One region of the Burkholderia sp. BCC0044 genome, then DNA from elsewhere that is predicted to be linked to it. Evidence: riboswitches for the same ligand, from Rfam matches in the RefSeq annotation. Region 1 holds a riboswitch; each other region holds the start of a gene.
The links. Region 1 has a riboswitch for cobalamin ahead of cobW (cobalamin biosynthesis protein CobW). Riboswitches for the same ligand answer to the same signal wherever they lie in the genome.

Region 1 (5,050 bases):
GCAACAGCTTCGCGCGCCGCGCATCGACCATCAGCGCTTCGTAGTATTCGTCGACCTGCCGCTCCAGATCCTGCAGCGGGCCGTAGTTTTCCGCGCGCGTGAGCGGCGGCATCAGGTGATCGACGATCACGGCCTGCGCGCGGCGCTTCGCCTGGCTGCCCTCCCCCGGATCGTTGACGATGAACGGATACAGGTGCGGCAGCGGCCCGAGCGTCAGGTCGGGCCAGCATGCGTCGGACAGCGCGACGCTCTTGCCCGGCAGCCATTCGAGATTGCCGTGCTTGCCGAGATGGATGACCGCGTCGACGCGATACGTATCGCGCAGCCAGAAATAGAACGCGAGATACGCATGCGGCGGCACGAGGTCCGCATCGTGGTAGCTCGCGTAGTCGTTGTCGTCGCGCGAGCGCGACGGCTGGATGCCGACGAACACGTTGCCCGCGCGCCAGCCGGCGATCGTGAAACGCTGTTGCCGCAGCGTCGGGTCGGCTTCGGGCGGCCCCCAGCGTTCGTTCAGCGCGTCGCGCACCGCTTCCGGCAGCCGCTCGAAACGCGCGACATAGTCGGCCAGCGCGTAACTCTGAAACGCGGGACGCAGCGTGCGCACGGCGGGATCGTTGGTCACGCCTTCGGTGAGTTGCGCGATCAGCGCGTCGCCGTCGGGCGGCAGGTCGGCCACCGTGTAGCCCGCATCGCGCAGCGCCGCGAGCACGCGCAGCGCGGATGCCGGCGTGTCGAGCCCGACGCCGTTGCCGATCCGTCCTTCGCTTTGCGGATAGTTCGCGAGAATCAGCGCGATGCGCTTGTCGGCATCGTCGAGTGTGCGCAGCCGGCACCAGCCGCGCGCGAGCGCCGCGACGAACGCGATCCGCTCGGCGTCCGGCTGATAACGCACGACGTCGACTTCGGTGTGCGGGCAACGATACGCGAGCCCCTTGAAGCTCACCGCGCGTGTGACGATGCGTCCGTCGACTTCGGGCAGCGCGATATGCATCGCGATGTCGCGCGCGTGCAGGCCCTGGTTGTCGGCGACCCACGCGTCGCGATTGCCGCCGGACAGGATCACCTGCAGCACCGGCGCGTCGCCGGCCAGCACGTCGGGCTCGGGGCTGTCGATCGCGCCGGCCGCGAACGCGGTGGTGTTCAGCACGAGCGCGACATCGTGCGTGTCGCAGAGCTGCGTGATGACCTCGCGGCTCACCGCGTCCTTCAGCGACGTGACCGCGATCGGCAGCGGATTCAGTCCTTCGTCGATCAGTGCATCGGCGAGCGCGTCGAACACGGCCGTGTTCGCGGCCTGCCAGTGCGCGCGATAGAACAGGATCGCGACGACCGGCGCGCCCGGCGTCCAGCGCGGCCGCCAGTCGTCGACGCTCGCGCGGTCGCGCGCCGGGTGATACAGTGCGGCGGCCGGCAGCGGGCGCGGCGGTTCGGGCTCGTCGCCGAACCCGAACGTGTGAAACGCGATGCTGCGCAGCAGCGCGTCGGCGTTGTGCACGCCGCCTTCGCGCAGGTAGCGCCACCACAACCGGCACAGCTCGGGCTTGACCGTGCTCTTCGCGACGAGGTTCGGGTCCTCCTGCAGGTCGCCCGAGAACATCGCGAGCTGCTGCCCGCGTTTCGACGCGAGCGACACGGCCTGCTCGATCCCGTACGGCCAGTACGCTTCGCCGCCGAGATGATCGATCACGACCGTCTTCGCATGACGCAGCACGTCGTCGACGTAGAAATCGACCGACGCCGGCTGCCGCAGGAACGTGACGTTCGCGAGCCGCACGCTCGGGAATCCTTCGGGCAACTGCGGCACGACGCTCGCGAGCAGCGACAGCGTCGTGTCGGCCGAACTCAGGATCACGATGTCGGCCGGCTGCTGGTCGATCCGGACGACGCCCTGCGTATCGTCGACGAAGCCGCCCGGCGTGGTGCGCAGCAGATGCATCGTGCGTTACGCCTGTTGCGGCTCGGCCGCGCACGCGGCGTCGAACGCGCGTTGCAGCACGGCCGCGTCGAGATCCTCGCCGATCAGCACGAAGCGGCTCGCGCGCGTTTCGCCGTCTTGCCAGCGGCGGTCGAAATAGCTGTCGAAGCGGCGGCCGACGCCCTGGATCACGAGCCGCATCGGCGCATCGGGCAGCGCGGCGAAGCCTTTCGCGCGATAGATCGTGTGCGTTTCGACGACGCGCTGCAGCGCGGCGATCGTCGCTTCGCGCGTGCCGGCGTCGCCCGACACCACCACCGAGTCGAAATCGTCGTGATGGTGATCGTGATCGCCGTCGTCGGCCGAGCCGTGGTGGTCGTGACGCAGGTGGATCGTTTCCTCCGATGCCGACTCCAGCCCGAGCAGCATCGCGAGATCGAGTTCGCCGCGCGTCGCGCGCACGATCTTCACCTGCGGCGGGATTTCTTCGCGGATCGCGGTTTCGATCTGCGCGAACTGCGCGTCGCCGACGAGGTCGGCCTTGTTCACGATCACGAGATCGGCCGACGACAGTTGATCGGCGAACAGTTCGTGCAGCGGCGATTCGTGGTCGAGGTTCGGATCGGCGCGACGCTGTTCATCGACGGCCTGCGGGTTTTCCGCGAACTGGCCGCTCGCGGCGGCCGGCCCGTCGACGACGGTCACGACCGCGTCGACCGTGAAGCTGTTGCGGATCGTCGGCCAGTTGAACGCCTGCACGAGCGGCTTCGGCAGCGCGAGGCCCGACGTTTCGATCAGCACGTGATCGATGTCCGCGCGGCGCTCGACGAGCGCTTCCATCACCGGATAGAACTCTTCCTGCACGGTGCAGCACAGGCAGCCGTTCGCGAGTTCGTACAACTGGCCCGATGCTTCGCCCTGCGCGCCGTCGGCATCGTCGCAGCCGATGCCGCAGCCCTTGAGGATTTCGCCGTCGATGCCGAGCTCGCCGAATTCGTTGACGATCACCGCGATGCGGCGGCCCTCGGCGTGCTGCAGGATGTGGCGCATCAGCGTCGTCTTGCCGCTGCCGAGAAAGCCCGTGACGATCGTGACGGGAAGCTTGCGTAGGGTCATGGTAGGTCCTGTGACGGAAATGGAATCAGGCCGGGCTCGTCGCGGCGAATGCGGCGCGGCATGTCATCTGGGAGATCGCGGGGACGGCGCGACGGCGTCCGCACGGACGGCCGCGGAACGAACGGAACGACGGATCGGACATGACGCTTCCTTGCGAACGGTCGACATCGTGAATGCCAACACGGCCGTCGTCGCCGTGCCCGCGCCGCCTGCCGTTCGTCGCGCCGGCCCGCGCGCATGCGCGGCGGGCGAATCGGCGGAGGAAGCGGAACAGGCTCGGGTGTCGGCGAACTGCGGCCGTGGACGATGCGCCGCCTCCCCGCGGCGCTGAACCCCAATGTCTCGGCCGGTATCCGGGCTGACGAACACGCCGCTTCGCCTTCCCGGATGCGCGGCATCCAGTGGCGGTCGTCCGCATGCGCAGGGCATGCGGCGAAGCGGCGCTGCGTGGCGCTTGCGCGCGACGCGTTCGCTTACCGTTGCGGGGGCAGCACAGGTTGGCTCGACTGCGGTGCAGGCAGGCTCCCTGTTTCCCGTTTAACTGCGTGCGCCGGAGCGGCGCGCGCGAGCACCAAAACGCGTGCGAGTGTAGGCGGCGGGGCGGAGAGCGTCAAGGCGAGCAGCCGGCGGCAAATGCGAATGATTGTCGTTTTCAACCAGTCGAGATAAACTTCCCCCCAACAACAACGAAACCACCGCGCAACGGCAATGTGAGGCAATCACTCAGTCATCCTTAAATCTTCATGTCGAAACGACAGATATCCGGGCGGCGCTTTCCTGCGCTGGCCCTGTCGCTGTGCTCGATCGCCGGCGTCGCCTCCTTCCCCGCCCCGGCGGCCGAGTTCGACGACGAACTGCCCGCGCTCGAGGTGCGCAGCCGCCGTCATCCGAACGATCCGCGCGCCGAAAGCGTGAGCACGGCAACCCGCACCGCCAGCGATCCGCGCGACGTACCGCACACCGTCGACAGCGTCGCGGTCGAGGAAACGCTGTCCTATGGCGGCCGCACGCTGGCCGATGCGCTGGCCGGCGTGCCGGGCGTGTCCAACACGTCGGATACGCGCTTCGATTCGTTCCGCATTCGCGGCTTTTCCGCCGCGGGCGACCTGCTGCTCGACGGCATGCGCGACGACGCGCAATACGTGCGCAGTCTCGGCAACATCGAACGCGTCGAAGTGCTGAAGGGGCCGGCGGCGGCGCTGTACGGGCGCGGCAGCGGCGGCGGCGTCATCAACCGGATCACCAAGCAGCCGTTGCCGGAAAACTTCGGGCATCTGTCGGCGGCGACCGGCAGTTATGGACGGCTCGGCGCGTCGGTCGATCTCAACCGGACGCTGTCGAACGCATGGAGCGTGCGGCTCAATGCCGGACGCGAACACGCAGGCAGCTTCCGCGACCACGTCGACGGCACGCGCCAGTATGTCGCGCCGTCGATCAAATGGCGGGACGCGCAGCGCAGCTGGCTGCTGCAGTTCGAATACGACACGTACCGACGCGTGCCCGATCGCGGCATGCCGGCGCCCGTCGCCGCGCTCGACGCGGCCGGCAAGCCGGTCGCGTACTCGCTGCCGTCCGCGCGGCGCGCGACCTTCTTCGGCGCGGCGGGCCGCGATACCATCCGCGACGCGAACATGAACTGGCGCTCGGTCTTCACGCACGCGTTCGATGGCGGCTGGGAACTGCGTCATACGCTGGGCGTGCTGGATCTGCGCAGCACCTTCGACAATACCTACGTCACGCAAAGCTACGTCACGAAGCCGCGCGATTACCGGCGCGTGCAGCGGGCGCGCTACCTGCAGGACATGACGCATCTCAACGTGCAGACCGGCGTCGAACTGGGCGGCAAGGTCGCGACCGGTCCGGCGCTGCATCATCTGCTGTTCGGCATCGAATACGGCTGGCAGAAACGCAGCCCGACGCTGTGGCAGGCCGACGCGGCGCCGGTCCCGATCAGCGGACCGGATCGTTTCGCACTGGCCGGCTCGGCGCCGCGCCCGTATGCGATGAACCGCCACC
Region 2 (5,050 bases), on a different contig from region 1:
GATATCCTCCGGCGCCCCCATGAACCCGCCGTGCGGCATCCCTTCGAATACGTGCAGTTCGGTCGGCACCTGCGCGCGTCGCAACGCGCGATGCAGGCGCACGGCGTTCGACAGGAACAGGTCGCGCGTGCCGCTCTGGATGAAGGTCGGCGGAAATCCGGCGGTGAAATCGCCGAACAGCGGCGACAGGTACGGATGCGCGAGATCGGCGCCGTTCGCGTAGAGCAGGTTGTTCGCCATCAGCGGCGCCGGCAACACGACATCGACGAGCCGGTTGGTCTCGAAACTGTCGCCGGATTCGGTCAGGTCGGCTTCCGGCGACAGCAGCACGAGCGCGGCCGGCAGCGGCAGGCCTTCGTCGCGGGCGCGCAGCACCATCGCGGCCGCGAGGTTGCCGCCGGCCGAGCGGCCGCCGATGACGACATTTTCCGGTGCGTAACGCTCGAGCACATAGGCATAGGTTGCGACGCAGTCGTCGAGCGCGGCCGGATACGGATGCTCGGGCGGCATCCGGTAGTCGACGCCGTAGCAGCGAATGCCGAGCCGGTCGGCCTGCATCTGCGCGCCGGCACGGCACGCGGCGCCGCCGCCGACGATCAGCGCACCGCCGTGCAGGTCGATGATCGCGCATGAGTCGGAAGCCGCCGCTTCGGGTGTCGCGACGTGCACGTCCGCAGCGCCGACGCGGATCGTCTCGACGCGCGAACGCAAATGGCCGGCGAGCTGCTCGACCGCGGCCGCGTAATACGCATCGGCGCTGGCCTTCACGCGCATCCACGCGTCGATATCGTCAAGGGCCGGCATCACGTGCAACGCGTTCAGCGGCACGCCGTCGTCGCCGGTCAGGCGTTGCAGCGCGGCGCGCGCTTCGTCGCTGATCGAGGTCGGGAAGGGAACGACACGGCTCGGCAGCACGACGCCGTCGGGTTTGTCTGTCATCGCTTGAATTCCGTTCGGTGCGTCATGCGGCCGAAGGCCAGTGGCGCAGCATCACGTCGAGCGCATCGAGGCTGCGCGACCACGACGCGTCGGCATCCGGCGCGCTGTGCGAGAAGCCGCCGGCGCTTTCGAGCGTCACGTAGCCCATGAAGAAGCCGCCGAGCAGGCGGATCGCATGCGTGTGCTCGGTATCCGGCAGGTCGTAGCTGCGCAGCACCGCCGACGTCATCCTGACGAGCTGCCCGCCCGCGCTCGCGGCGGCGCGCTCGGCGCTCACCGGATGGCGCGCGGCCGCGAAGCGGCCCGGATGCGCACGTGCGTAGTCGCGATAGACGTTCGCGAGCGCGGCCAGCGCGTCCCTGCCGGTGCGGCCGGCCAGCGCGTCGGCGGCGCGCGCGGCGAGCTCCTGCAGCGCGAACAGCGCGATGCGGCTCTTGAGATCGTCGAAGCTCGGGATATGGGAATACAGGCTCGCCAGCTTCACGTCGAAATGCCGCGCGAGCGCTGCGCCGGTGAGTTGCTCGAAGCCGGTTTCATCGGCGAGCTGCGCGCCGGCTTCGACGAGCTTGTCCAGGGTAAGGCCGGCACGCGCCATGACGAATGCTATGCGGGTTAGTCAAAAAACTAATTCTATTAGCTTTTGCCGTGATGTCAATTTCCCGCGCGTGCCGGTGGGCAGAGGCTGATGCTGATGCGTCGAGCCGTCAGAACGTATAGCTGACCTTGCCGAATGCGGTGCGCCCGAGCGTGTTGTAGCCGTACGCGGTCATGTACTGCCGGTCAAACAGGTTCGACAGCGACGCCGACACCGTCAGGTGCGAATTGATCCGGTACGACGCGCGCAGGCTCACCGTCAGGTACGACGCCAGATACTGCCGGTTGGCCGGATCGTCGAACGTCGAGCCGCCGTACAGCAGCGACGCGCCCGTGCTCAGCGCGTGCAGCTTCAGTTCGTCCCACGTGTGGTCGACGTTCAGGCTGACCGTCTGGCGCGGCCGGCGGCTCAGCCAGGTCTGGTTGGTCTCGTCCTGCGGATTCAGGATGCCGACCGCGACGCTCACCGGCGTCGAGCGGCCGATCGTCCCCTTGTACGACAGGTCGATGCCGCGAATGTGCGAGCGGCCGATGTTCATCGGCGAGAACGTCGCCGGGTTGTACGCGATCAGGTTGCTGACGCGGGTGTCGTAGATCGCCGCGGTGAACGTGCCGTACGCGGTGTTCGCGTCGAGCGCGCCCTCGACCGACGTGCTGCGTTCGGGGCTGAGGTTTGGGTTGCCGTAGCCGGGGTAGTACAGGTCGTTGAACGTCGGCAGGCGGAACGCATTGCCGTACGACATGCGCGCCGTGTAGACCGGCGTGAGCGCCCACGACAGCGCGGCGTTGCCGGTGTTCACCGCTTGCCCGGCGATGATCTCGTGACGGCCCGCGACGAACATCGTCACGCTGCCGAGCGTCGCCGACTGGTGCAGCGAGAACGCGGAATCGTTGCGCGTCGGCACGCCGCCGGGGATGTCGACCGGCAGGAACGCCTGCTCGCGCGTGAAGTCGTACGCGAGCTTCGATTCGCCCGACAGCGGCAGGCCGAACAGGTGAAACCCGTGCTCCTGATGGGTCAGCGACGTCGACGTGCTGATCCGCTGCGAATTGATCTGGTCGGTCGCGAGGGCCGGATTGTCCGCATAGATGAACTGGCGGTCGTTCGCATAGCCGAACGACTGGTCGAACTGCGTATCGGGCGTGATGTCGAGATGGAACGCAACGCCGGTCGTCAACTGGTGATCGAGTTCGCGATTGGCGTAGCCGCTGTTGTCGTAGGACAGATCGGAGCGGTGGTACAGCGCGAACGTCGAGATCGACCAGTTGTCGCGCGCATAGCCGAGCCGCGCGTCGAGATCCTGCGCGTGATACGGATTGCGGCCGTCTTCGTGGCCGTAGAAGAACGGCCGCGTCGCATCGATGCCGGCCGTGTTGTAGTCGTGCAGCCCGAGCGAGTAGGTGAGCCCGCCGAGCGCGGCCAGCGGCCCGGTCGACGGCACCGTGCCCGACGTGCGGAACTGCGTGTCGAAGGTCTTGTTCGAGCCGCCGCCGAACGACACGGTGGTCTGGTTCGGCTGGTTGGCGGCGCGGCGCGTGAAGAGTTGCACGACGCCGCCCATCGCGTTGTTGCCGAACGACGCGGCGGCCGGGCCGGAGATCACTTCGACGCGCTCGAACGCTTCGGTCGGCAGGTCGGCCCACGGCGCGATGCCGGTGGTCGGCGAGCCGATCCGGATTCCGTCGATGAACACGGCGACCTGGCTCGCCGACGAGCCGCGGATGCTGACCGACGCGGACGAGCCGGGCCCGCCGTTCTGCGCGACGGTCACGCCCGGCAGCGTCGCGAGCGCCTGCGTGATGCTCGGGTCGGCGGGCGACAGCCGGTCGAGATCCTCGCGCGTGAGCACCTGCGTCGACGCATAGCGCCGGTCGAACGATTCGGGCAGGTGCCGCGTGTCGGTCACGCTGATCGTCGGCAGGTCCGCGCCCGGCGCGGGCGCGGCGGGCTGCGCGAGCGCCGTGTCGCCGGCCGCATGGGCGAGCGGGGAAAGCAGCGCGGTGGCGGCGGACGTGGCGAGCAGGTGACGAATGTTCATGAGGCGGCGGGACAAAGCGTGGGGCGCGTACGCCGATCGTGAGTGCAGGGCGGACAGGGGGCGCATGCCGACGGCGTGTCGGTGCGATGCTTCCGAGCGGGAAGCGGATTCGGGAACGATGGACATCTGACGGATCCTGAGGTCGGGTCGTCCATGCAACAGGCGGCCGCCAACGGCGGTGCTTGCACATCGGGACACCCCGCCCGGTGCGGCTGCTGGACCTCGGGTCGATGGCAGGTCTCCTGGCTCGCGGGTCGTCGTCCGTGCGGGCCTTCCCGGTTTCCCAGTGGCATGCGGTGGCACGGATTCGCCGCTCACAGTTGCGGGGGCAGCCGCAGATTCGGGGCGTTGCCCCTGCTGCGTTCCCTTTTGATCCCATCCCTGGGAACCATCAGCGCGCAAGGGTAATGGCGTGCGCTCGCGCACGTCAATCGTCTGGTCGCGCGCGGATGCGAAAAAACGTCATTGCCCGGCGGCGGATTTCCGGATTCTCTCGCTTTCTGCGGCGTTACCGCGTTTATGTCTGATGAAACCGGCGGGTTCGAGCGTGTGTCTTCGCGCCGAGGGCGCTACCGGCCGATGCCGCAACCGGAGACGATCGACGCCGCGTTGCGGCGGCGCATTGACGATATCCTCGCCGCCCGCGCTCCGTCGCCGCCGTCGTTCCGACTGCCGCCGGCCGGCGCGTGTCGTTACATATGCGAGCCGCCGTGCGTGCGGCCGCCCGGGTCGCCGCCGCGGTCGGGCGGCGTATTGTTCTGATCGATCTTCGCGAGCACGAAGCCGGTGGGCGGCAGCGCGGCGGTCGAACGGTGCATCGCTTGCCCGGCTGCAGGGTGCGGCGAGGCGGCGGGAAAACCGGATGACGTCACGCCCGGTTGAGCGAACGCCGACAGGGAAGCGGCCGCCAGGGCGGCGGCGACGATCGCGTGCGTATTCATGGCGACTCCTTCACGACTGACTTCAGGACGACGTAATCAGTCTAGGGCGCCAAACTTAACGCGACGTGAAGGTCGGGCGGTGCGCGCATGACCGGATCGTCATGCGCGCCGCGACGGTCAGGCCGGTGCCGACACCAGCGCGCAGAAGTTCTCGAGATCGACGTTGCCGCCGCTGATCACCACGCCGACGCGCTTGCCCTGCAGCGCGTCCTTCATCCGCCGCACGGCGGCGAACGACAGGCAGCCGGTCGGCTCGACGACGATCTTCATGCGCGTGGCGAAGAAGCGCATGCAGTCGACGAGTTCCGCGTCCGTCGCGGTCAGGATGTCGTCGACGTCGCGGCGCAGGATCGGGAACGTGAGGTTGCCGAGGTGCTGCGTCTGCGCGCCGTCGGCGATCGTGCGCGGCGTGTCGATGTGCACGATCGTGCCGGACCGGAACGATTGCTGCGCGTCGTTGCCGGCCTCGGGCTCGACGCCGTACAGCTTCGCATGCGGCGACAGCGCGCGCGTGGCGAGCGCGGTGCCCGACAGCAG
Region 3 (5,050 bases), on a different contig from region 1:
TGCTGCACGTAGTGTTCGACGTCGGCGCGCGGGTTCGCGGACGGCGCGACGCCGTTCGTGTACTTCCCGAACGTCGCCGCCGCCTGGTTCGCGACCGCCACGAAGGTCTGCGATTCCGCGGGCGTGACGGCCTTGTTCAGTGCATAGGCGGTGGGCACCGTGCCGATCAGGATCAGCATGATGAGGCCCATCCCTTTCTGCCCGTCGTTCGACCCGTGCGCGAACGACACGCCGGTGCAGGTGAGGATCAGCAGGCAGCGAATCCAGAACGGCGGCGGCTGATCCTTCGGCGGCTCCTTGTACAGCTCCGGAATCCGCACGACGGCCTTCAGCACGAGCAGCAGCAGCGACGCACACAGGAAGCCGACGATCGGCGAGAGCAGCAGCGACTTGCCGACGCCGAGCGCCTGGCCCCAGTCGACGCCGCTCGTGCCGGACGGCCCGTGCATCAGCTGGTTCATCAGCCCGACGCCGATGATCGACCCGATCAGCGTATGCGAGCTCGACGACGGCAACCCGAAATACCAGGTCGCGAGGTTCCAGACGATCGCGGCGATCAGCAGCGCGAACACCATCGCGAAGCCCGAGCCGCTGCCGACCTGCAGGATCAACTCGACCGGCAGCAACTGCAGGATGCCGAACGCGACGGCACCGCTCGAGACCATCACGCCGAGGAAGTTCCACATGCCCGACCAGATCACCGCGACGTTCGGCGTCAGCGAGTGCGTGTAGATCACGGTCGCGACCGCATTCGCGGTGTCGTGGAAGCCGTTGACGAATTCGAAGCCGAGCGCGATCAGCAGTGCGGCGCCGAGCAGCAGGTACGGGAACAGTGTCCCTTCGCGAACCGGCGCCAGATCGGCGACCAGGTGCGTGGCGATATAGACGGCGCCGAGCACGAGCACCAGCAGGAACGCGGCATAGCCGATCTGCTTGGTGCGCGCGATGGAGGCCGGATTGTTCGGGGCGGACGAAGCGGGTTGATTCATGACGGCATCTCGTGAGGGAACCTCGTCCGATCCTAGCTGTGGCTAGCAGTCAGTTTGATGACAGTCGGGAGGACGAACGGTGTGTCTTACGGGATGTAAGGCGAGCGGCTGCCTGCGAAGCGTTGGGCGCGCATCGTCGGCTCACATAGTAAACATGCCAAGCGGTTTAGGTGCCGGCGCCGAGCACGATGTCCGTCGCGGCCAACGTCCAGCCGGCCGGCGACGCGACGAACGTCGTGCCCGACAGCGGCGCGACGTCGAGACGCGTGGCCGCTTCGGGACTCATCCGCCGCACATGCGCGATGGCCGCGCGGACGATCGGCGCATGCGTGATCGCGACGACGTCGCGATCACGCGGCAATCCGTCCAACCATGTGCCGACCCGATGCGCGGCGGCGTCGAACGATTCGCCGCGATGCGGCGACGCGGATGGTGTGCCGATCCACGCCGCAAGTTCGTCAGGCAGGTCGCGTGCGAGATCGTGCAGCCGCTTGCCGCGCCAGTGGCCGTAGTCGATGTCGCGCAGCGCGTCGTCGATCTCGGCGTGCAGCCCGAGCGCGTCGGCCGTCTGCCTCGCGCAGCATGCCGGGCTGCACAGCACGAGCGCGCCCGCAACGCCCGTCCACCGGCCGCGCAGCGCAGCGGCTTCGGCGAGCCCGGGCGCGTCGAGCGGATCGTCGTCTGGAAACGTGCCGGTGCGCATGGCGCGGGTCGATGCGTGGGCGATCAGGCAGAGCGAGGCAGGCAGGGTCATGTCGGTTGTCGGATGATCCGGAACGGGGCGCGCTCGCCCACGTGTCATCGCTTCAATACGCGAACGTTCGCGCGTACAATTCGCCCGATACGAAGCGCGGAAGCCGGTGCAATTCCGGCGCGGTCGCGCCACTGTAACCGGGGAATCGATGATCCCGGAAGCCAGACCTGCCTTCGTACCCATCCATCATTTGTCGGGGCGCGATTCCCCTGAGGTGCATCCATGAGCGAAGCAGTGCTGAAGCCGGCGGTCGTGCCGGCACCCATCCCCGTCCGTGAGCTGTTGCCGTGGGCCGTGTTCGTCGGCCTGATCCTGCTGCTCGCGCTGTATTTCGTCGGTGCGGAACAGGGCGCGACGTCGCTCGTGCCGGGCATGTATGTACACGAATTCGTGCACGACGGCCGCCATCTGCTCGGCTTTCCCTGCCACTGACGCGGAGCCTGCGATGGTCGGAAAGCTGCTCATGCGCGGGATGCTCGCAGGCATCGCCGCGGGCCTCCTCACGTTCGGTTTCGCCAGGATCGTCGGCGAACCGCAAGTCGATCAGGCAATCTCCTTCGAAGAAAAAAACGCCGCCGCCCAAGGCGAGGCGCCGGAGCCCGAGCTGGTCAGCCGCCAGACGCAGGCCGGCCTCGGGCTGCTGACGGGCGTCGTGACCTACGGCGCGGCATTCGGCGGGCTGTTCTCGCTGGTCTTCGCGTATGCGTACGGACGCGGCAGCCGCCTGCCGGCACGGCCGCTGGCCGCGTGGCTCGCGCTGGCCGCGTTCGTCGCGCTCGTGATCGTGCCGAATCTCAAGTACCCGGCCAATCCGCCGTCGGTCGGCGACCCCGACACGATCGGCTATCGCACCGGCCTGTTCTTCCTGATGATCGCGATCTCGGTCGCGACGATGGTGTTCTCGGTCGGCGTGCGCCGCCATCTGCTGGCGAAGCTCGGCCAGTGGAACGCGTCGATCGTCGCCGGGCTGGTGTTCGTCGCGATCATCGCGGCCGTGCAGATCGGGTTGCCTTCGGTCAGCGAGCTGCCGGCCGATTTCCCGGCGGCCTTGCTGTGGAAGTTCCGCGTGGCGGCCATCGGCATGCAGGTGATCATGTGGACGACGATCGGCCTGCTGTTCGGCGCGTGGGTCGAGCGCGGCGAGCGCGCCGGCATGCGCGCCACCTGACGCGATCGCAACCGGGCGCGCCTAGCGCAGCATGCGTGGCGCGCTCCACGTCGATTCGCGCGCCAGCGCGACGAACGCGGCCAGATAGTCGATCGATGCGTCCGCTTCGCGGATGCCGAGGAAGATCTGCTTCGCGATGCCGTTCTTGCCCAGCTTGACCGGCACGACCGGCATCCGGTCCGCGTACTCGTCGGCGAGCCACCGCGGCAGCGCGGCCACGCCGCGCCCGCTCGCGACCATCTGCAACATGATGTCGGTCGTCTCGATCGACTTGTGCCGCCTCGGCACGATGCCGGCCGGCGTCAGGAACTGGTTGTAGATGTCGAGCCGGTCGGTTTCGACCGGGTACGTGATCAGGATCTCGTCGGTCAGTTGCTCGGGCGTCACGTAGTCGGCATTCGCGAACCGGTGCGAATCCGCGACCACCAGCACCTGTTCGTAGTCGAACACGGGATCGAAGCGCAGCCCCGGCTTGTTCAGCGGATCGGGCGTCACGAGCACGTCGATGTCGTAGCCGAACAGCGCGCCGATGCCGCCGAACTGGAAGCGCTGCTTCACGTCCACGTCGACGTCGGGCCAGCGCGACAGGTACGGCGACACGACCTTCAGCAGCCACTGGTAGCACGGGTGGCACTCCATCCCGATGCGCAGCGTGCCGCGCTCGCCCTTCGCGTACTGCTTCATCCGCTCCTCGGCGAGCTCGAACTGCGGCAGCAGCCGGTTCGCCAGCTTCAGCAGATACTGGCCGCCCTGCGTGAGCCGCAGGCCGCGGCCTTCCCGATCCCAGATCGGCGTGCCGAGCTGCTGCTCGATTTTCCTGACGGTGTGGCTGAGCGCCGATTGCGTGAGGTGCAGCGCGTTGGCCGCCGCGGTCAGCGAGCCCTGGCGCTCGACTTCACGAATGACGACGAGATGGAATCGTTCCAGCATGGATCGCGCGCATCCCACGGATGCATGAAAAATGTTAATGGATGAATGAAATAATGCCATTTTATTTCATGGTTTGAAATCCCTATGATGGCTGCCGGATCTACTCTTTCTTCTGGACGGCAGCTTCATGGTCACGACACACAACCTCGGTTTTCCGCGCATCGGCGCGAAGCGCGAACTCAAGTTCGGTCTCGAACGCTACTGGAAGGGTGAATCGTCGCGCGACGAACTGAAGGCGCTCGGCGCCGAGCTGCGCCGGCGCCACTGGCACGACCAGCGCGATCTCGATCTCGCGCCGATCGGCGACTTCGCGTTCTACGACCAGGTGCTCGACATGAGCTTCACGCTCGGCAACCTGCCGAAGCGCGTGCAGGATTTCCACGGCGATGCGCTCGACAACTATTTCCGCGTCGCGCGCGGCCGTTCGGCGCAGTCGGCGGAAGAGCATGCGGCGTGCTGCGGCGGGGTCGCGGCCGGTGAAATGACGAAGTGGTTCGACACGAACTATCACTACATCGTGCCGGAGTTCCATGCGGACACGAACTTCTCGCTCGATCCGTCGCGCCTGCTGCAGCAACTCGCCGAAGCGAACGCGCAGGGCGTGAATGCGAAACCGGTGATTCTCGGCCCCGTCACGTACCTGTGGCTCGGCAAGGCGAAGGACGATTCCGATCGCCTCGCGCTGCTGCCGAAGCTGCTGCCGGTGTACGGTGCGCTGCTCGATACGCTGACCGCGCAGGGCGTCGAATGGGTGCAGATCGACGAGCCGATCCTCGTGACCGAACTCGACGCCGAATGGCGCCAGGCATTCCGTACCGCGTATGCGGCGCTGGAAACGCGCCGCATCAAGCTGCTGCTCGCCACTTACTTCGGCCAGCTTCAGGACAACCTGACGCTCGCGGCGTCGCTGCCGGTCGACGGCCTGCATATCGACGCGATCAATGCACGCGACGAAGTCGACGCGCTGGTGCGCGAACTGCCGGCCGAGCGCGTGCTGTCGGTGGGCGCGATCAATGGCCGCAACATCTGGAAGACCGACCTGAACGCGGCACTCGATTGGCTCGAGCCGCTCGCGAAGCAACTGGGCGACCGCCTGTGGCTCGCGCCGTCGTGCTCGCTGCTGCATGTGCCGGTCGATCTCGCAAGCGAAGAGAAGCTCGATGCCGAAATCCGCTCGTGGCTCGCGTTCGCGCTGCAGAAGCTCGACGA
Region 4 (5,050 bases), on a different contig from region 1:
TGGCCGCGGCCGTCGAGCAACAGCGCGTGCGTCGCGAAACGCCGCGCGAGATTCAGGTCGTGACACGAAAACAATACCGTGCGCGGGCCCGCCGCGAGCCAGGCGGCCAGCGCGGTCAGACAGTCGATCTGGTGATGCAGGTCGAGATGCGCGAGCGGTTCGTCGAGCAGCATCAGCGGCGCATCCTGGCACAGCGTCGCGGCCAGCGCGACCCGTTGCCGCTCGCCGCCCGACAGCGACATCACGTCGCGCGACGCGAGCGGGCTCAGGTCGAACGTCGCGAGCGCATCGCGCGCGGCCGCACGGTCGCCGTCGCGCTCCCAGCCCCAGCCACCGAGATACGGAAAGCGGTTGAGCAGCACCGTGTCGAACACGGTCGCGCTGAACGCATCGTGCAATTGCTGCGGCATCAGTGCGCGGCGCTGCGCGAGTCGTTCGGGGCGCCACGCGGCAAGCGGCCGGCCGTCGATCTCGACGTGTCCGCCGGCGGGCGGCTGCAATCCGGCGAGCGTGGCGAGCAGCGTCGTCTTGCCCGCGCCGTTCGGCCCGGCGACGCACCAGATCTCGCCGGGGCGGAACGCCTGCGTGAAGCAGTCGAGCAGCGTGCGCGCGCCGGCTTTCAGCGTCAGGTCGACGGCCGTGTAGTACATGTCGCCGGCAGCGGCGTTCAGTGCGGGGCCCGTCATCGCATCGGTCTCCTCAGCAACATCCACAGGAACACCGGCACGCCGATCAACGCGGTCATCACGCCGACCGGCAATTGCGCGGGCGCGATCGCGGTGCGCGCGAGGAGGTCGGCCGCCATCACGCCGCCGCCGCCCGCGAGCATCGCGGCCGGCAGCAGCATCCGCTGGTCGTTGCCGAACGCGAGCCGCAATGCATGCGGCACGACGAGCCCGACGAAGCCGATCGTGCCGGCCGTCGTCACCGCGGCCGCGGCGGCCAGCGACGCGACGAGATAGATCCGCACGCGCAGCCGCGCGACCGGCACGCCGAGCGCGAGCGCGGTCGCATCGCCGCGCAGCAGCACGTTCAGTTGCGGCGCGGCCGGCAGCGCGACGCCTGCGCTCAGCAGCAGCGCGCCCCACGCGAACCACGGCGCCGTCGCGCCACTCAGGTCGCCCGTCAGCCAGAAGATGATGCCGCGCAGCCGCGCGTCGGGCGCGAGCGACAGCAACAGCGTGACGAGCGCGCCCCACCCCGCCGCGATCACGACGCCCGTGAGCAGCAGCCGCGGCGACGCGTCGCGCGATTCGCCGCGCCACAGCTCGCGCCTCGCGAGCCCCAGCACGAGCGCGACCGATACGAGCGAACCGGCGAACGCGGATGCGTCGACGAGCCACCATGCGCCCCCTGCGATCATCGCGACGAGCGCGAAGCCGGCCGCGCCGCCGGACACGCCCAGCACGTACGGCTCCGCGAGCGGATTGCGCAGCAGCACCTGCAACAACGCGCCCGCCAGCGCGAGCAGCGCGCCGCACGCGAAGCCCGCGAGCGCGCGCGGCAGGCGCAGCGTGCGCACGATATCGGCGAACAGGGTATCGCCGCCGTGCGGCACGAGCGACGCGAGCGCTTGCCATGGCGACATCGGCACGCTGCCGATCGACAGCGACGCGACGAACAGCAGCGCGACCACGGCGGCCAGCGCGGCCCAGATGACGGCGGCGCGCGCGGCGCTCATGCCGCGCACGGCCGCGCGCACGACGCGCGGCGCATCCGCTTGCGGCAGCCGGCCGGGCGCGACAGGGGCGCGTGGCGGACGATTGGGGTCGGCATCGAAGGACGTTCCGTGAAACATTGCGCGCCCCGCTTCCCCGCAGGCCGCGCGTCATGGAGCCCGTGCGGGCTCCCCGTCTCGGCCGGTATCCGGGCTGGCGGCGGACCGGCTCGCCTTCCCGCGCGATGACGCGCAGTGGCCCGCGCCCGCGAGCGACCTGCACGCGAAACGCGCCCGAGCCGGCCTGCGTCACGCGACGCGGCCGCTTACCGTTGCGGGGGCAGCGCAGGTTGGCGCGCTCGTGGAGCCCACACCCTGCTTCCCGTTTAACCGCGCGTCCTGCGCGCGAGCACCGAGGCGGCGCCAGTTTAGGAGCCGGTCGCGCGAGCGTCAAGGAAGCATCCGGACCCGCGCGGGACGCGCCGATTCGCGGCAAGAAGCAGGGGTGTTACGACTGGAAACGTTACAGATGTCGGATTGCGCGGTATTCCGCGCTAAAATGCTGGGTCTTTAGAGGACGCAGCAAATGCTCAACGAACTCGAAACCCTGTCTCAAAATATTGGCCGTCTGATTTCGCTGAACAAGCGCTATCACTCGGAACGGCTCGCGCTCGAGGAGCAGGTCGCGCAATTGCGCGCGGAAGCGGACACGGTCCGCGCGGAACTCGCGCAGCTGCGCGACGAACGCAATGCGCTCGCGGCCGAGCGCGACACGCTGTCGGCGAAGATCGACGACGCCCAGGTGAAACTGAACGCGATTCTCGAAAAGCTGCCGCGCTCGAAGGGCGCGGAGCAAGCCGACAACCAGCTCGACCTGCTCGATGCGCAGGCGCGCACGGATGGCGATGACGCGGCCAGCCACGGAGAACATGCATGAGCACCAAGCAGATCGAAGTCTCGATTCTCGGTCAGGCCTATCGGCTCGCCTGTTCGGCCGAGACCGAAGCGGCGCTGCTCGAAGCGGTCGCGCGCGTCGACGCCGAAATGTCGAAAATCCGCTCGAACAGCTCGGTGCGCGGCACCGATCGCATCGCGGTGATGGCGGCGCTGTCGCTTGCATCGGAATTGCTGCGACTGCAAACGAGCGTGCGGCACGGTGAAGCATTTCCGGCGGAGGAAATCCGTCGTACAATGCATCAGATGAACGAACAGCTCGGCGCGGTGCTCGCACAGCACGAGACGCAGTAACGGTTGAAACGATGCGTCGATTCCGCTTGATCTCGACGGTCAACGGTGGTCAAATTGGCGCATCGAAACACAGTTCAGTCAGCTTCCCTGCCTGGTTCGCCAAGGTCATATATTCCTTGAACCAATGCCATGTGCACGGTTGCGGAAATTTGTAGCACGGGCGCGCGCGTCACTCTGTCTGATGTACCCGAAGTGCTGCTAACTGCGACCAATTCTGAACCTCAGGTTCAGGATGCCGGCCTAGCGGCCAAGGCGGGGGCCTATCCAACGGCATCGGGTAACGCCCGATGCCGTTTCCTTTTGTAGCGGCCTTTTTCTGCGTCGATCACGACCATGCAATACTGGCTGATGAAGTCCGAACCGGACGAAGCAAGCATCGACGATCTCGCCAACGCACCGCAGCGCTCGCTGCCGTGGACCGGCGTGCGCAACTATCAGGCGCGCAATTTCATGCGCGACACGATGAAGATCGGCGACGGCGTACTGTTCTATCACTCGAGTTGCCCCGAGCCGGGCATCGCGGGGCTCGCCGAAGTATCGTCCACGCCCTACCCCGATCCCACGCAGTTCGATCCGAAAAGCCCCTATTACGACCCGAAATCGACGCAGGAAGCGCCACGCTGGCTGCTCGTCGACGTGCGCTTCGTGAAGAAGTCGCCGCTCGTGCCGCTCGCCGCGCTGCGCGAGCACGACGAGCTCGCCGACATGCGCGTGCTCGCCCGCGGCAACCGGTTGTCGATCACGCCCGTCACGCGGGCCGAATGGCGATTCATCACCGAAAAGTTGATGAAGTAGGCGCGCGCCAAAGGTCAAATCTGGTCAGTACGCGCCGCCGCAACGGAACTCGCGACACGTTCGCGCGGCCTAAGCAACCGCTGTCGGCCGATCGGGCCGGCCGTCGTTTTTTTCGTCGCGCGGTACGCCCGCGTCGCGCACGCGTGATCCGCGTGCGCGCCCTCGCACAAGGAGTCCAACAATGACCAAGAAATCCGCACTCGCGCTGTCGCTCGCCCTCGCCGCCGCCGTTCCCGTCGCGCTGACGCTCGCGTCGCCCGCCGCGCACGCCCAGACGGCGAACCCGCACTTTCCGGAGCCGGCGGGCGTGCTGTCGCTGTCGTCGCAGGCCAGTGCCGACGTGCCGCAGGACATCATCCACATCACGCTGTTCTACGAGCAGCAGGCCAAGGATCCGGGCAGCCTCACCGCGCAGTTGAACCAGCGCGCGGACGCGGCCCTGTCGCAGGCGAAGGGCGTATCGGGCGTCACCGCGCACACGGGCGCGTTCTCCGTGTATCCGAGCACCGATCGCGACGGCAAGATCTCCGCATGGCGCGGCCGCACCGAGGTCGCGCTCGAATCGCGCGATTTCGCCGCGGCGTCGAAGCTGGCAGGCCAGTTGTCGAACCTGATGCAGGTCGCGAACGTCGAGTTCTCGCTGTCGCCGGAAGCGCAGCGCACGGCCGAGCAGAAGCTCACGACCGAGGCGATCAAGTCGTTCCGCGCCCGCGCGGACGAAGCCGCGAAGGCCTTCGGCTACAGCAGCTACACGATCCGCGATGTGAACGTCGGCAGCGGCCGCAACGTGCAGCCGTATCCGCGCATGATGGCGATGGCCGCGGCGCCGATGGACAGCGCGAAGATGAGCGCGCCGATCGCGGTCGAAGGCGGCAAGGCCACCGTGTCGGTCACCGTCAACGGCTCGGTGCAGATGAAGTAACGCGCATCGCGCAGCAGTCGAAAACGAAAAACGCCGGCCCGAGGGCCGGCGTTTTCATGTGCATCCGGGTGACCGATGCACGCGCCGATCACGCGTACATCGATACCGCGTCAAGCAGCCACCGCATGCAGCCACTTCACGCAGCCGCATTCGCGTTCGCCGCGCGGCGGCGATACGCCCAGACCATCATCGCGACACCCGCGAGGATCATCGGCAGCGACAGCCACTGCCCCATCGACAGGCCGAGCGCGAGCAGGCCGAGAAAATCATCGGGCTCGCGCGCGAACTCGACCGTGAAGCGTGCGAGCCCATAACCGATCAGGAACAGCGCGGATATCGCGCCCATCGGCCGCGGCTTGCGCGCGAACAGGAACAGCACGAAGAACAGCGCGATGCCTTCGAGCGCGATTTCATAGAGCTGCGAAGGA

Region 2: linked by a shared signal. The riboswitch ahead of HWX14_RS12320 (TonB-dependent receptor) and the one ahead of cobW (cobalamin biosynthesis protein CobW) in region 1 are both predicted to bind cobalamin.
Region 3: linked by a shared signal. The riboswitch ahead of HWX14_RS35655 (CbtB-domain containing protein) and the one ahead of cobW (cobalamin biosynthesis protein CobW) in region 1 are both predicted to bind cobalamin.
Region 4: linked by a shared signal. The riboswitch ahead of HWX14_RS31390 (iron ABC transporter permease) and the one ahead of cobW (cobalamin biosynthesis protein CobW) in region 1 are both predicted to bind cobalamin.

The regions. Positions count from the first base shown of each region.
Region 1 is NZ_CADFDO010000001.1:639,239-644,288, forward strand. It holds gene cobN (cobaltochelatase subunit CobN) at 1-1,939, opposite strand, end outside; gene cobW (cobalamin biosynthesis protein CobW) at 1,946-3,034, opposite strand; cobalamin riboswitch at 3,361-3,625, opposite strand; gene HWX14_RS02925 (TonB-dependent siderophore receptor) at 3,778-5,050, shown strand, end outside.
Region 2 is NZ_CADFDO010000002.1:829,555-834,604, forward strand. It holds gene HWX14_RS12310 (alpha/beta hydrolase) at 1-939, opposite strand, end outside; gene HWX14_RS12315 (TetR-like C-terminal domain-containing protein) at 962-1,534, opposite strand; gene HWX14_RS12320 (TonB-dependent receptor) at 1,644-3,572, opposite strand; cobalamin riboswitch at 3,787-3,980, opposite strand; gene HWX14_RS12325 (hypothetical protein) at 4,265-4,513, opposite strand; gene HWX14_RS12330 (threo-3-hydroxy-L-aspartate ammonia-lyase) at 4,631-5,050, opposite strand, start outside.
Region 3 is NZ_CADFDO010000010.1:149,366-154,415, reverse strand. It holds gene HWX14_RS35665 (inorganic phosphate transporter) at 1-989, opposite strand, end outside; gene HWX14_RS35660 (histidine phosphatase family protein) at 1,156-1,743, opposite strand; cobalamin riboswitch at 1,790-1,933, shown strand; gene HWX14_RS35655 (CbtB-domain containing protein) at 1,966-2,175, shown strand; gene HWX14_RS35650 (CbtA family protein) at 2,189-2,911, shown strand; gene HWX14_RS35645 (LysR family transcriptional regulator) at 2,933-3,841, opposite strand; gene metE (5-methyltetrahydropteroyltriglutamate--homocysteine S-methyltransferase) at 3,969-5,050, shown strand, end outside.
Region 4 is NZ_CADFDO010000006.1:245,143-250,192, forward strand. It holds gene HWX14_RS31385 (ABC transporter ATP-binding protein) at 1-686, opposite strand, end outside; gene HWX14_RS31390 (iron ABC transporter permease) at 683-1,798, opposite strand; cobalamin riboswitch at 1,840-2,089, opposite strand; gene HWX14_RS31395 (hypothetical protein) at 2,244-2,594, shown strand; gene HWX14_RS31400 (cell division protein ZapA) at 2,591-2,905, shown strand; RNA gene ssrS (6S RNA) at 2,987-3,168, shown strand; gene HWX14_RS31410 (EVE domain-containing protein) at 3,239-3,700, shown strand; gene HWX14_RS31415 (SIMPL domain-containing protein) at 3,882-4,622, shown strand; gene lgt (prolipoprotein diacylglyceryl transferase) at 4,759-5,050, opposite strand, start outside.